DNA from 3 places in the Amycolatopsis alba DSM 44262 genome. Region 3 is predicted to be linked to each of the others. Evidence: riboswitches for the same ligand, from Rfam matches in the RefSeq annotation. Region 3 holds a riboswitch; each other region holds the start of a gene.
The links. Region 3 has a riboswitch for cobalamin ahead of metE (5-methyltetrahydropteroyltriglutamate--homocysteine S-methyltransferase). Riboswitches for the same ligand answer to the same signal wherever they lie in the genome.
Positions count from the first base shown of each region.

Region 1: linked by a shared signal. The riboswitch ahead of AMYAL_RS50120 (hypothetical protein) and the one ahead of metE (5-methyltetrahydropteroyltriglutamate--homocysteine S-methyltransferase) in region 3 are both predicted to bind cobalamin.
Region 2: linked by a shared signal. The riboswitch ahead of AMYAL_RS0137790 (CoA-acylating methylmalonate-semialdehyde dehydrogenase) and the one ahead of metE (5-methyltetrahydropteroyltriglutamate--homocysteine S-methyltransferase) in region 3 are both predicted to bind cobalamin.

Region 1 covers NZ_KB913032.1:688,417-692,834, reverse strand. The annotation lists gene AMYAL_RS0103055 (prenyltransferase/squalene oxidase repeat-containing protein) at 1-796, opposite strand, end outside; cobalamin riboswitch at 832-956, opposite strand; cobalamin riboswitch at 1,040-1,181, shown strand; gene AMYAL_RS50120 (hypothetical protein) at 1,265-3,988, shown strand; gene AMYAL_RS0103045 (hypothetical protein) at 3,985-4,418, shown strand, end outside.
Region 2 covers NZ_KB913032.1:8,122,205-8,126,622, reverse strand. The annotation lists gene AMYAL_RS0137795 (acyl-CoA dehydrogenase family protein) at 1-758, opposite strand, end outside; gene AMYAL_RS0137790 (CoA-acylating methylmalonate-semialdehyde dehydrogenase) at 766-2,265, opposite strand; cobalamin riboswitch at 2,425-2,610, opposite strand; gene AMYAL_RS0137785 (short-chain fatty acyl-CoA regulator family protein) at 2,884-4,284, opposite strand.
Region 3 covers NZ_KB913032.1:8,920,902-8,925,319, reverse strand. The annotation lists gene AMYAL_RS0141025 (cytochrome P450) at 1-564, opposite strand, end outside; gene metE (5-methyltetrahydropteroyltriglutamate--homocysteine S-methyltransferase) at 703-2,976, opposite strand; cobalamin riboswitch at 3,079-3,300, opposite strand; gene AMYAL_RS0141015 (TetR/AcrR family transcriptional regulator) at 3,340-3,909, opposite strand; gene AMYAL_RS0141010 (ketopantoate reductase family protein) at 3,999-4,418, shown strand, end outside.

The DNA.
Region 1 (4,418 bases), 8.2 Mb from region 3:
CGGCGGCGGGACGGTGCCCGGCCAGCGCTTCGGCGGCGAGGCCGGTGCTGTTGGCGTTCGGCGCGTTCGTGCCGACACCGAAGCCGCCGTTCGCGTGCTGCTTGGTGACCAGCCAGGTGGTGCCTTCGCGGGCGTTCACCGCGTCACCGGTGGCGCGCAGGGCCTGCACGACCATCGCGGTCGAGTCGACGTCGCTCGTGCAGGTCGCTTCGCCGAAGTTCAGCGGGAAGCCGCCGTCCGCGCACTGGCTGCCCGCCAGGAAGGTCACCGCCGACGCGGGCGCCCCGGCGGGGGTGCGATCCAGCGCCAGCAGGGCGAGCGACTGCGAGAAGGCGTTGGAGTAGTCGCCGAATTCGGAGCGGTCGGAGAACCGGCCGGACGGCGTGAGCAGCGAGAGCAGTCCCGTTTTCAGATCGACACCGCCGAACGACGCCGGGTTCTTGCCCCGGATCTGCGCGGCGAGCAGAAGTTTGGCGTGCGCGCCCGCGTACGCCTCGGCGCCGCTGCCGACGTAGCCGGTGGTGATCTCCGGCTTCGCCAGCCAGGCGATCGCCTTGCCCGCGTTCGTGTCGGACACCCCGGCGGCGGCGAACGCGAAGATCGCGTCGATCGTCAAGCCCTGGTCGGGGAACTTCTGGCCGCCGAAGTCGGCCTCGAACCTTTCCCCGTCGGTCAGCTGCCTGGCGAGCCAGCCCGCGGCGGCGTCCGCCTTGACCGGGGTGGCCGCGGTCGCCGCCGGTGCGGCGACCAGTCCGATGCCGCACAGCAAGGCGACAGCGAGGACCAAACGTCTCATGAGAACCCTTTCCCGCATTTCCACGACAGGAGTCGGTGGTGACACCGCGCGATGTGGGTGACCGGGCTCGCCTGGAGGGCATACCGTTGCGGGACAGCGCCGGACTCTCACCGGACTTCCCCCACGACCGCGCTGAATCGGACGAACCGAAGAATCTCATCCCGGTCAAGCGCCGGGGTACCGCCGGGCGCGAGCGGTGATGTGATCCTGGCAACCGACCTGGTCAGCGGTGCCTGCCGCAGGTAATCGAGTGTTAACCTCGGCGGGCTCGACAACTGAACACCGCTGCCCGTGACGGGGAAGCCGGTCGAAATCCGGCGCTGTCGCGCAACCGTGGGCCCTTCACCAGGGCGAGCCGGGGTACCGCACGGGCGGATGAACCAACCAGAAGTCCGAACCACTGTCGCGATAAACAGGGGTGACTGCGGCGTCCCGCGCCTGTCCTCCGTCATGCCGCAAGGAGGAGTCATGCGCCGCGGGTACCAGGCCGCACTGGCCTTCGCCGTCAGCGTCGGCGTGGTCGCCGCACTGCTCACCGGAACGGCGACGGCCGCCGGTGACCGTGACGCGGCGCAGGCGAATTCCCGCTGGCTCGCGACGAAACTGAAGCCGGACGGCACGCTCGAGAACCCCGCCGGCGGTCAGCTGCCCGACCACGGCCTGATGCTCGACGTGCTCTTCGCGATGTACGCCGCGGGCGAAGGTCAGCGTGCCGAGCCGATCGCGAAGTTCCTCGACGAACAAGGCCACGCCACCGACTACTTCACCTGGGACGGGTTCATCCCCGGCGCGGGGTTCGACAACGTCATCGTCGGCGGCGCCACGGCCAAGACCCTGGTCGCCGCGGAGGTCTCCGGCCGGAACCCCCGGAGCTTCGACGGCTACGACCTGGTCGCCGAGACCAAGGCCGCGATCATGCGCAACGGCCCCGACAAGGGCCGGGTAAGCGACTACACGAAGAATCCCGACATCACTGGCACGGTGAGCAACAACGCCAACATGTTCGGCCAGGCGCTCGGCGTGATCGGGCTCGCCGCGGTGGGCGAGAACGACCAGCTCGCCATCGACAAGCTGCTGACCCAGCAGTGTTCCGAGGGCTACTTCCGCATCTTCTTCCCCTACATCCCGACGAAAGAGACCGGCGACCACGTCACCCCGGACGGTCACAAGGTCTCGACCTGCGACGAGGGCAAGCCGCTCGACCTGTCCCCGTCCGACGGCGACGCCACCGGCATCGCGCTTTCGGCGATGGTGGCCGCGCGGAAGGCGGGCGCGACCGGGCTCGACGCCCCGATCGCCAAGACCGTCTCGTGGCTGCTCGGCAACCAGAGCGCCGGTGGCGGCTGGGGTGGCGGCGTCGGCACCGAGGCCCCGAACACCAACAGCACCGGGATGATCGTCCAGGGGCTCGCCGACGCGGGCGGCGCGGCCGCGGCGGTGGACAAGGGCGTGCGGTTCCTCAAATCCGCGCAGGCCAACGCCGCGGCCGACGCAGGCAACCGGCTCGCGGGCGAACTCGGCGCGATCGCCTACAACCCCGCTTCCTACGAAGCCGCGCGTACCTCGGGCATCAGCGGGCTCGACACCTGGATCCGCGCGGGTGCCCAGGCTTCGCTCGGGCTGGCGCAGATCGGCTTCTATTCGCTCGCGAAGGGCGGCGCGCAGCCGCCGACCAGCAGCGTTTCGGAAACGCCGACGACCTCGTCCGAAACGGGCTCGCCCACGAGCACCCCGACTTCGACCACGAGCGAACCGGTGCCGACCAGCACCACCACGACCACGACCACGACCACCACCACGACCACAACGACGACGACCACCACGACCACGACGTCGGTGACACCGACGCCGAGCACGTCGTCCCAGTCGGTCAGCCCGCCCGCGCCGAGCACGGTCACCGTCACGAACACCCCGCCCGCAGCCAAACCGGTGCCGGACAAGCCGGCACCGAAGACCGTGGCGCCGAAACCCAAGAAGACCGTCACCCCCAGGGCGTCGACCGGCGCCAGGGTCCCGCCGCCGACCGCGATCGCCACGCCGGTCGCGGTCCCCGGCACGGCCACCGCGGCTTCCCGGCTCGGTGCGTACCTGACGAACCGGCTCGTCGGCGGTGACCACGTCGAGGTCACCGAGGACGGGAAGACCTACGTCGACTACGACGCCACCGCCGATCTCGTGCTGGCCCTGCGGGCGCTGGACGAGCAGCCGGACACGGTCGCCCGCGCCTCGAAGTTCCTGCTCACGAACGAAGCCGTGCAGGCCTACGCCCACGGCGCGCCCTACGAGCAGAGCGGGGCCGCCTACGCCGAGCCGCTCGCGAAACTCGTGCTCGTCGCCGAATTCGCCAAGGCGGACGTCGCCGGGCAGTTGCGCGCCGATCTGGTGAAACTGCGTGGCGTGGACGGCAAGTTCACCGATATCGGGTCCTTCGCCGACGCTGACGAGACCGTCGAGCGGCACTCTTGGGCGGTGCTCGCCACTGCCGCCGACCCCGGCCCCGCGGTCGAACTGCTCCTTTCGCGCCAGTGCGCCGACGGAACCTTTCCGAAGCACCTCGACACCGCGGAGTGCGGCTCCGGCGACCTCGGCGCGACGGCCGCGGCGGTCACCGCGCTGGCCGCCCGTCCGCACACCGACGCCGCGCCGTCGACCAAACGGCCCGACGGCTGGACCGAGCGGCGCGTTTCGGCGTTCGTCTCCGCGGTGGGCGCGCTCGGCGTCCGGCCGACCGGCGAGGGCATGGTGACCGGCGAAGCGGGCGAGCCGGACGTCGCGCTCAGCGCCGTCGTGGCCGCCGCGCGGCAGATCGCCGGCCTCGACGCGAGCGGAACCGCGCGGTCGCTGGGCAAACTGGTCCAGGCCGACGGCGGTTTCGTCAAGGGAGCGGTCGCGGCGAGCGACGGGAAGACCGACTTCCCGACCAGCCTGGCCGCCGCGCAAGGGGTCGCGGGCCGATCCTGGCTCACCGCCGCGGATTCGCCGCTGTCTCCCGCGATCCGGCTGCCGCTCTCGCAGCCGGACATCGCCGCTGCCGTCTCCGGCACCCAGGTGCAGGCGGCCGCCGCCCAAGCTCCTCAGCCACCGTGGCTGATCTGGGGACTCGTCGGCCTCGCCGGGCTCCTGCTGGCCGCCGCGATCGTGCTCGTCTTCCTGCTTCGCCGGTTCATCAAGACAAAGGGGGCTACACCATGAGAAAACTGCTCACCGTCGCGACCGTCCTCATCGGACTGATCGGGCTTTCCGCCGCACCCGCGAACGCGGTCGATCCCGCCAAGGGCTACGACGGGATCTGCACCGGCGCCGACGCGCTCACCGGCACGACCGTCGTCGTCGACTTCCAGGAACTGGACGGCAACGGCGGGACCGCCGCGCCGACGATCACCCGCTGTTCGCCGAACGCGAGCCCCGGCACCGCCCGCACGGGTATCAAGGCGTTGCAGGACGCGGGGATCGCGGTCGCGGGCACCGCCCGCTGGGGGCTTGGTTTCGTCTGCCGCCTGGAAGGCCGCCCGTCCGCGACGGAGACCATCCCGCTGTCGAGCAACCCGGCATACAAGGAACCGTGCGTCAACACGCCGCCCGCCGGCGCGTACTGGGGTTACTGGCACGCCGACGGTTCCGG
Region 2 (4,418 bases), 800 kb from region 3:
GCGGCCTCGGCGCCGCCGAGGGAGCAGGCCGAGATGTTGAGCCTGCCCCCGTCCAGCGCGGACATCGCGACGCGGAAACCGTTGCCCTCACCGCCGAGCAGCGCGGACGCCGGGACGCGGGCGCCGTCGAAGATGACCTGCCGGGTGGGCTGGGCGTTCCAGCCCATCTTGATCTCGTTGGGGCCGAAGGAAACGCCGGGGGTGTCCCGGTCGACGATGAACGCCGAGATGCCGCGCGCGCCGGGGCCGCCGGTGCGGGCGAGCACGACGTGGACGTCCGAGATACCCGCGCCGGAGATGAACTGCTTGACTCCGTCGAGGACGTACTCGTCACCCTCGCGGCGGGCGCGGGTGGAGAGCGCCGCCGCGTCGGAACCGGCGTCCGGCTCGGTGAGGCAATAGCTGCCGAAAGTATCCATAGTGGACATCCGCGGCAGGTACCGGTGCCGCTGGGCGTCGTCGCCGAACTTGTCGATCATGGTCGCGACCATGTTGTGGATGGAGATATACGCGGCCAGCGAAGGGCAGCCGGTGGCGAGCGCCTCGAAGACGAGGACGCCGTCGAGCCGTCCGAGCGCGGAGCCGCCGAGGTCTTCGGGCAGGTAGACGCCGCCCATGCCCAGCTGGGCGGCCTTGCGCAGGACGTCGACCGGGAAGTGCTTGGCCTGGTCCCATTCGATCGCGTGCGGGGCGAGGTGCTCCGCGGCGAACTCCGCCGCGGTCTCGCGAAGGGCCCGCTGTTCGTCGGTCAGTCTCATCGCGGCCTCAGCTCATCGTCGGGATGACGAAGCTGGCGCCTTCCTTGGTGCCGGAAGGCCAGCGCGAGGTGACCGTCTTGGTCTTGGTGTAGAAGCGGATCGAGTCCGGCCCGTGCTGGTTCAGATCGCCGAAACCGGAACGCTTCCAGCCGCCGAAGGTGTGGTAGGCGATCGGCACCGGGATGGGCACGTTGACTCCGACCATGCCGGTGTTCACCCGCGAGGTGAAGTCGCGGGCGGTGTCACCGTCGCGGGTGAAGATCGCGACGCCGTTGCCGTACTCGTGCTCGCTGGGCAGCCGGAGTGCTTCCTCGTAGTCGGCCGCGCGGACGATCGACAGCACCGGCCCGAAGATCTCTTCACGGTAGATCCGCATGTCGCTGGTGACGTGGTCGAACAGGCAGCCGCCGAGGAAGAAGCCGTTCTCGTGACCGTCCACAGTGGTCTCGCGACCGTCGACGAGCAGCTTCGCCCCTTCCGCGAGGCCGACGTCGATGTAGTCGCGGACGCGCTGGACGGCCTCGGCGGTCACCAGCGGCCCGAAGTCGGCCGTCTCGTCGAGCGAGGCGCCGACCTTCAGCGTCTTGACACGTTCGGTAAGCCGGGCGGCCAGCGCGTCGGCGGTGGCCTCGCCGACCGGGACGGCGACCGAGATCGCCATGCAGCGTTCGCCCGCGGAGCCGTACCCGGCGCCGATCAGCGCGTCGACGACCTGGTCGAGGTCCGCGTCCGGCATCACGATCATGTGGTTCTTGGCTCCGCCGAAGCACTGCGCGCGCTTTCCGTGCGCGGCCGCGGTGGTGTAGATGTACTCGGCGATCGACGACGAACCGACGAAGCCGACGGCCTCGACGCGGGGATCGGTCAGCAGCGCGTCGACGGCTTCCTTGTCGCCGTTGACCACGTTGAACACACCCGGCGGCAGACCGGCTTCCAGGAAGAGCTCGGCCAGCCGCAGGGGGACCGACGGGTCGCGTTCGGACGGTTTGAGCACGAAGGCGTTCCCGCAGGCGATCGCCGGGGCGGCCTTCCACAGCGGGATCATCGCGGGGAAGTTGAACGGCGTGATCCCGGCGACCACGCCGAGCGGCTGCCGCATCGAGTAGACGTCGATACCGGTGCCCGCGTTGTCGCTGTACTCGCCCTTGAGCAGATGCGGGATGCCGATGGCGAACTCGACCACTTCGAGCCCGCGCTGGATGTCGCCGCGCGCGTCGGGGACGGTCTTGCCGTGTTCGGAGGTGAGCAGCCGGGCGAGGGAGTCCTCCTCGGCGCGGACGAGGTCGACGAACTTCATCAGCACACGGGCCCGCCGCTGCGGGTTCCAGCGGGCCCACTCGAGCTGGGCCTGCGCCGCGTCCGCGACCACGGTGGCGACCTCGTCGGCCGAGGCGAGCGGGACACGGGCCTGGACGGCGCCGGTGCTGGGGTCGAAGACGTCGGCGAACCGGCCGGACGTCCCCGCGACCGGCTTGCCGCCGACGAAATGACTGAGTTCGGTGCTCATGGATGCCCTTTCCGAAAGTACGCAGGACGAAGCCGCCCGAAGACCGCGATCGGCGGCCGGGCAGGGGAGTACGGACGACTTACCGCCGGGGTGGTGGCGGGTCGGCGACTTTCGCGCAGGCAGGAAGAATCCGCATGCGTTCAGCTCCATCCTCGTGGACGAACGTGGACATCTGCGGCCGGTATCCTGGCTCCCGGATCCGCGGCGGCTCCGGCCTTCCCGGCTCGCGCCAGTGGCCTTCTCTGCGGGAGCGCCGCTCCCCGGTCACAGTGGCGGGACCGCACCGGATTTCCACCGGCTTCCCTGCACCGCAGACCTGTGGACACCATAAAGTAGGAAGTCCGACTATGTCGAGGTTGTGGCGTACGCCTCAGCGGCCCCGCTCCATCGAGCGGCGGGGTGGTAGCTGGTGTTGCGAAAGCCACTTTCGCAACGTTGAAGGTTGCGAAAGTGGCTTTCGCAACGCTTCCGGCGGGACCACCTGCCCGGCGGCGGTAGCGGTCGGGAGCGGTAGCGGTCGGCAGTGCCGAGTGTCGCGAAAGCCACTTTCGAGACATCAGACGTCCCGAAAGTGGCTTTCGCGACACCGGGGCCGGCGGCCCCGCTCCGAATCGCGACTCAGGCGAGGGGTGGGTAGGGCAGCAGGCTGGAGGAGTGCTCGTCCACCCGCATTGGCTTCCCGATCGCGGGGAAGGCACGCTGCGGGCAGGCGGGCCGCTCGCAGACCTTGCAGCCCATCCCGATCGGGGTGATCGCCGCGCCGGTGCCGAGTGCCAGGCCGTCGGAGTAGACGAGCCGCCGGGCATGCCGCAGTTCGCAGCCGAGCCCGATCGCGAACGTCTTCCCCGGATCGCCGTGCCCGCCCGCCGCGCGGGAAACGGTGCGCGCGAGCCAGAAGTACTTCTTCCCGTCCGGGAGTTCGGCGATCTGCGTGAGGATCCGGCCCGGCGAACCGAAGGCTTCGTAGACGATCCACAGTGGACACGAGCCGCCGACCCTGGAGAAGTGGAACCCGGTGGCGGACTGGCGTTTCGAGATGTTGCCCGCGCGATCGACGCGGACGAACGAGAACGGCACCCCGCGTGTGCCGGGACGCTGCAAAGTGGACAGCCGGTGGCAGATCGTCTCGAAGCCGACACCGAAATGGTCCGAGAGCCGCATGATGTCGTAGCGGTACCGTTCGGCCGCGCCGAGGAAGACGCGGTACGGCAGCACGACCGCGCCCGCGTAATAGTTGGCCAGGCCGATCCGGGCGAGCCGCCGGGCGGTGTCGCCGCCGAAGTTGCCGCCGTCCACCAGCCGGTCGATCACGTCTCCGGCTTCCAGCAGTGCCAGTTCGGACGCGAGCCGGAAGGCGGCTTGCCCTGGTCTCAGGGCGGGGGAGAGGCGCAGGGTCTTCTCGCGTGCGTCGAAGTGGTGCTGGTCGGCGCCCAGGGGTTCGGCGACGACCTTGACTCCGTGCCGCTCCAGGAGCCCGGCCGCCAGTCCATTGCGGACTTCGCCAGGGTGCAAGCGCAGTGCGGCGGCGAGCTTCTCCGCGGGAGCGTCGAGTTCGGCGACGTGGTTGCGGCGTGCGTAGAACCAGTCACGGATCTCCTCGTGCGGCTGCTGCGCGGTCGAGCGATCGAGTCCCTGTTCGGTCACCAGCGTCGCGATGTTCTCCACCGCGTCCCGGTAACGCCGGTGGAGCGCGACGAGTGTCCGTGCCACCTCGGGCAGGGTGGTGGTCAGGGCGTCGACCTCGCCGGCGGAGATCGCGCCGCTGACGGTGTTGTCGTCGAACACCTCGCGTACGTCCGCGACCAGCCGCGCGGTGTCCTGGGCGGCGAAGAACTCCGTGTCCACGCCGAAGGTCTCGGTGAGCTTCAGCAGGACCGGCAGCGTCAGTGGTCTGCCGTTGTGTTCGAGCTGGTTGACGTAGCTCGGCGAGATCTCCAGCAGCCGCGCCAGCTCGGACTGCGTCATCGACCGGCCTTCACGCAGTTGCCGCAGCCGCGCTCCCGCGTACATCTTCTCCACAAGCCGACTGTAACAACTTTTACAAGCGGTCCGCGAACGTTCACAAACCTTCACAGGGCTCTGGCCTGGTGAACGGTACGCGGTCGGTGTCACGCTCGGTCGAGAGCACCACAAGCTTCACAAGGGATCCGAAC
Region 3 (4,418 bases):
TTGCTTGAGAGACCAGTAGATCCGCGGATTCGGCCGGTCCGCCCACGCGGCGATGCCCTCGCGCAGCGCCGGTCCCATCTGGTCGACGTACCCGGTGAGCCGCTGCCGGGTGAACGCCGCCTGCATGATCCGGCGGTGCAGATGGTGCTCGCCGAAATCGAGCAGCATCAGGCCGCGGTCGAAGAACCGCTCGATGAAGAACTTCCAGCCCTCCTGGGAGAAGGCCTTGTCCTTGTTCACCAGCGCGATCTGCGTGGCCTCCGGACCGGAGAGGGCGACGATGCGGCGGCCGAACGCGCCCATCCACGACACCGGGCCGTAGGTTTCGTGGCGTTTGAGGCCGAAGTCGATGCCGAAGCGCATGAAGTCCAGCGCGTGCCCGATGACCGGCGGGCCTTCGTCGCCGAGGACGGGTTTGAGACCCGGCGGGGCGGGCGCGAGTTCGCGGACCGGCCAGGTCGCGCCGAGCCAGCGCTGGTCCACCGAACGCGGCAGGGGGATCGAGGTGAGCGGCGGAACCCGCTCGCGCAGCGCCCCGGTGACCTTTTCGACGGCGTTCGCCATGGTGACCATCTCCCCGTTGAGACCGGCTACCGCTCCACCATCGCACCCTTGTTGACGTCCTGACAATACCTCGGCGAAAGTCCGTGAAGGCCTCCTTCCCTACCCTGAGAGTAGGGAAGGAGGCCTTCACGGAACGGGTCAGCCCAGCTCGGCCCGCACCGCGTGGGCGGCCGCGACCAGGTTCCGCAGGGCCGGTTCGACCTCGGCGTAGCCGCGGGTCTTCAGGCCGCAGTCCGGGTTCACCCAGATCCGCTCGGCTGGCACGGCGCCGACGGCGGTCCGCAGCAGCCCGCTGACCTCGTCGACGTCGGGCACCCGCGGCGAGTGGATGTCGTACACGCCGGGCCCGACACCTCGGCCGAAGCCCGCCGCGCCCAGGTCGGTGACGACCTCCATCTTCGACCGCGCGGCTTCGATGCTGGTGACGTCGGCGTCGAGCGCGTCGATCGCCTTGACCACCTCACCGAACTCCGAATAGCACATATGCGTGTGGATCTGCGTCGCGTCGGAGATGCCGGACGTCGCCAGCCGGAACGACGAGACCGCCCACGCGAAGTACGCCTCGTGCGCGGCCGCGCGCAGCGGGAGCAGTTCCCGCAGCGCCGGCTCGTCGACCTGGATGACGCGGATGCCCACCTCCTGCAGGTCGTGGACCTCGTCGCGGATGGCCAGCGCCACCTGGCGGGCGGTCTCGCCCAGCGGCTGGTCGTCGCGGACGAACGACCACGCCAGGATCGTCACCGGACCGGTCAGCATTCCCTTGACGGGTTTGCCGGTCAGGCTCTGCGCGTAGCGCGCCCACTCGACGGTCATCGGCTCCGGGCGCGAGACGTCGCCGTACAGGATCGGCGGCCGGACACACCGCGAGCCATAGGACTGCACCCAGCCGAAGTCGGTGGCGGCGAACCCGGCCAGCCGCTCGGCGAAGTACTGCACCATGTCGTTGCGCTCGGGTTCGCCGTGCACCAGCACGTCCAGCCCGAGATCCTCCTGCAGCCGGATGACGTGCTCGATCTCCGCCTTCATCGCGGCCTCGTAGCCCGCGTCGTCCAGCGAACCCGCTTTGTGCGCGGCCCGCGCCTTGCGGACCTCGGTGGTCTGCGGGAACGAGCCGATCGTCGTGCTCGGCAACGGCGGCAGGTCCAGCGCGGCCTGCTGCGCCGCCGCGCGCCGGGCATAGGGGGAGCGGACGGTGTCTTCCGGCCGCAACGCCTCCAGCCTGGCGCGCACGCCGGCGTCGGCCAGGTCGGCCGCCGTGGCGCGATCCGAGACCGCGGCACGAGCGGCGGACAGGTCGACCCCGTCCTCCTTCAGCGCGCGCCCGAGCAGGACGACCTCGTCGACCTTCTGCTTGGCGAAAGCGAGCCAGCCCTTGAGACGCGGGTGAAGCCCGTCCTCCCGTTCGACGTCGTAGGGCACGTGCAGCAGTGAGCACGACGTCGACACGCTGACCGACTTCGCGGTGCCGAGCAGCGTCGCCGCCCGGCCGAGCGCGCGGGCCGGGTCGGTGCGCCAGACGTTGCGCCCGTCCACGACACCGGCCAGGACCTCCTTGTCCCGCAACGCGGGTTCGGCCACGACAGCGTCCACAAAGGACTCATCGGTGACCAGGTCGACGGCGATCGCGTCGATCGGGGAGCGGGCGAGCACTCCCAGAGCGCGACCGAGACCGCCGAAGTAGCCGGCGACCAGGATCTTCGGCCGCGCGGTGGCTTTCGCGAGCCGGTGGTAGGCGCGGATGAGCGCGTTGAGCTCCTGCTCGGTGCGATCCGCGGCGAAGGCGGGCTCGTCGAACTGCACCCACTCGACGCCTTCGTCGTGCAGCTGGCGCAGCAGTTCGACATAGCCGTCGAGGAGGTCGTCGAGCAGGTCCAGCGGGCGGAAGCCCTCTGGGGCGCTCTCGGACGCCTTCGCGAGGAGCAGGAACGTCACCGGGCCCACCAGTACCGGCCGCGTCTCGACGCCGATCGCGCGGGCTTCGCGATACTCGTCCAGCGGTTTGGTGCCGGTGAGCGAGAACGTCGTGTCCGGGCCGAGTTCGGGGACGAGGTAGTGGTAGTTCGTGTCGAACCACTTCGTCATCTCCATCGCCGGCGCGTCCTGCACCCCGCGCGCGGCGGCGAAGTAGGTGTCGAGCGGCGAAAGGCCGAGCGTCGTGAAGCGCTCCGGCAGCGCCCCGAACAGCTCGGCGGTGTCGAGCACCTGGTCGTAGTGGGAGAACGTGTTGGACGGGACGGAGTCCAGCCCGGCCTTTTCGAGCGCCTGCCAGGTCTGCGTCCGCAACGCGCGGCCGGTGCCCAGCAGTTCGGCCTCGTCGATCTTGCCCGCCCAGTAGCGTTCGAGCGCACGCTTGAGTTCCCGGTCCGGTCCGATCCGGGGGTAGCCCAGCACTGTCGTGCCGATTTCGGTCACAGCTCTCTCCTCGCGAGCTTGTCGTCAGAGTCCGGAGCGCGCGCAGGAGTGACCGCGATTTCGGTCGTGCCCATCCCGCGAGGCCCGGACTCACGCACGCCGTCGGCGCACGTACCACGGGCAGGTCTTCGGACTCGTGGGCGACTCGCTCGCTCCTACCGGCCGTCGCTTCCCAGGGCGCCATGCCCAGTGCTTTACCGTGTCTCGCACGGTGACGGCTTTCGTTCCCACATACCGCTGCGGGGCAGTCCCGGATTCACACCGGGTTCCCTGTTACCTCGACCGGCCTGGGAGGCCGGGCGAACCAGTAGCACCTCGAAGCGTACTCAGGAGCGCTACGGGACCGCTCGAATGTGAGAAAAGTCAGAGCGGACGGTGCAGCCCGTCCAGCAGGAGGGTGATGACACCGTCGGCCTCGGCCCGCCATCCGGGGCGGTCATGGGCCGCGCCGATGCCGTGCAACGCCATCATCACGGCGCCGGCGTCCACGTCGTCGCGAACGGTGCCGTCCCGGACGGCGTCGGCCACCAGGTCGGTGACAGCCTGTTCCAGCGCCTGGCTGCCCTCGGCGAGCGCGCCCGAACGATCGGCCATGAGGGTGGCCAGCGTCCGGGCCAGGCCTTGATGGGCATCGATGTGGTCGACCATGTCGCGGAGGAAGGTCGCCAACGCCTCCGCCGCGGGCAGGGTGGCCTGGAGCTGTCGGGCGCGGTCGCACAGCGCGGCGACTTCCCCGTGGTAGACCGCCTCGGCCAGTGCCTCCCTGGTGGGGAAGTGGCGGTAGAGCGTGCCGGTGCCCACGCCTGCCAGGCAGGCGAAGTCGTCGAAGCGCAGATCGAAGAAGCATCCGGCCTGGAAGAGCTCCCGTGCCTTGGCGAGCAGGGCCTCGCGCTTGCGCCGGGCATCGGCCCGCAGCGGCTTGTCGGCGGTCATGCGCTCCCTCGCGTTGACAAATGGAGATCATCTCCATATTTTCGAAGTGGAGATGATCTCCACATCAATCGTACCCCGTGAGGTGCACCTTGAAGATCCTGATGTTCGGCCGTGGCGTGATCGCCACCATCTACGGCTGGGCCCTGCACAAGGCGGGACATGACGTCGAGTTCTACGTCCGGCCGGGCCGCGCTGCGGAGTACGGGGACACGGTGGATCTCGACCTGCTCGACACGCGGCGCCGGGTATGGGGGCAGCGCGTCGTCGAAGAGTGGCCGGTGCGCCTCCGCGAAACACTGGAGCCGGACCACGATTTCGACCTGATCGTGCTCAGCGTGTCGCACCACCGCCTTCCGGAGGCGACGGCTTTCCTGGCCCCTCGTGTCGGCAAGGCCACGGTACTTGTCTTCGGCAACATCTGGACCGAGCCGACGGCGGCGATCGGCCCGCTCCCTCTCGACCGGATCGCCTGGGGCTTTCCGCAGGCCGGAGGCGGTTTCGACGCGGAC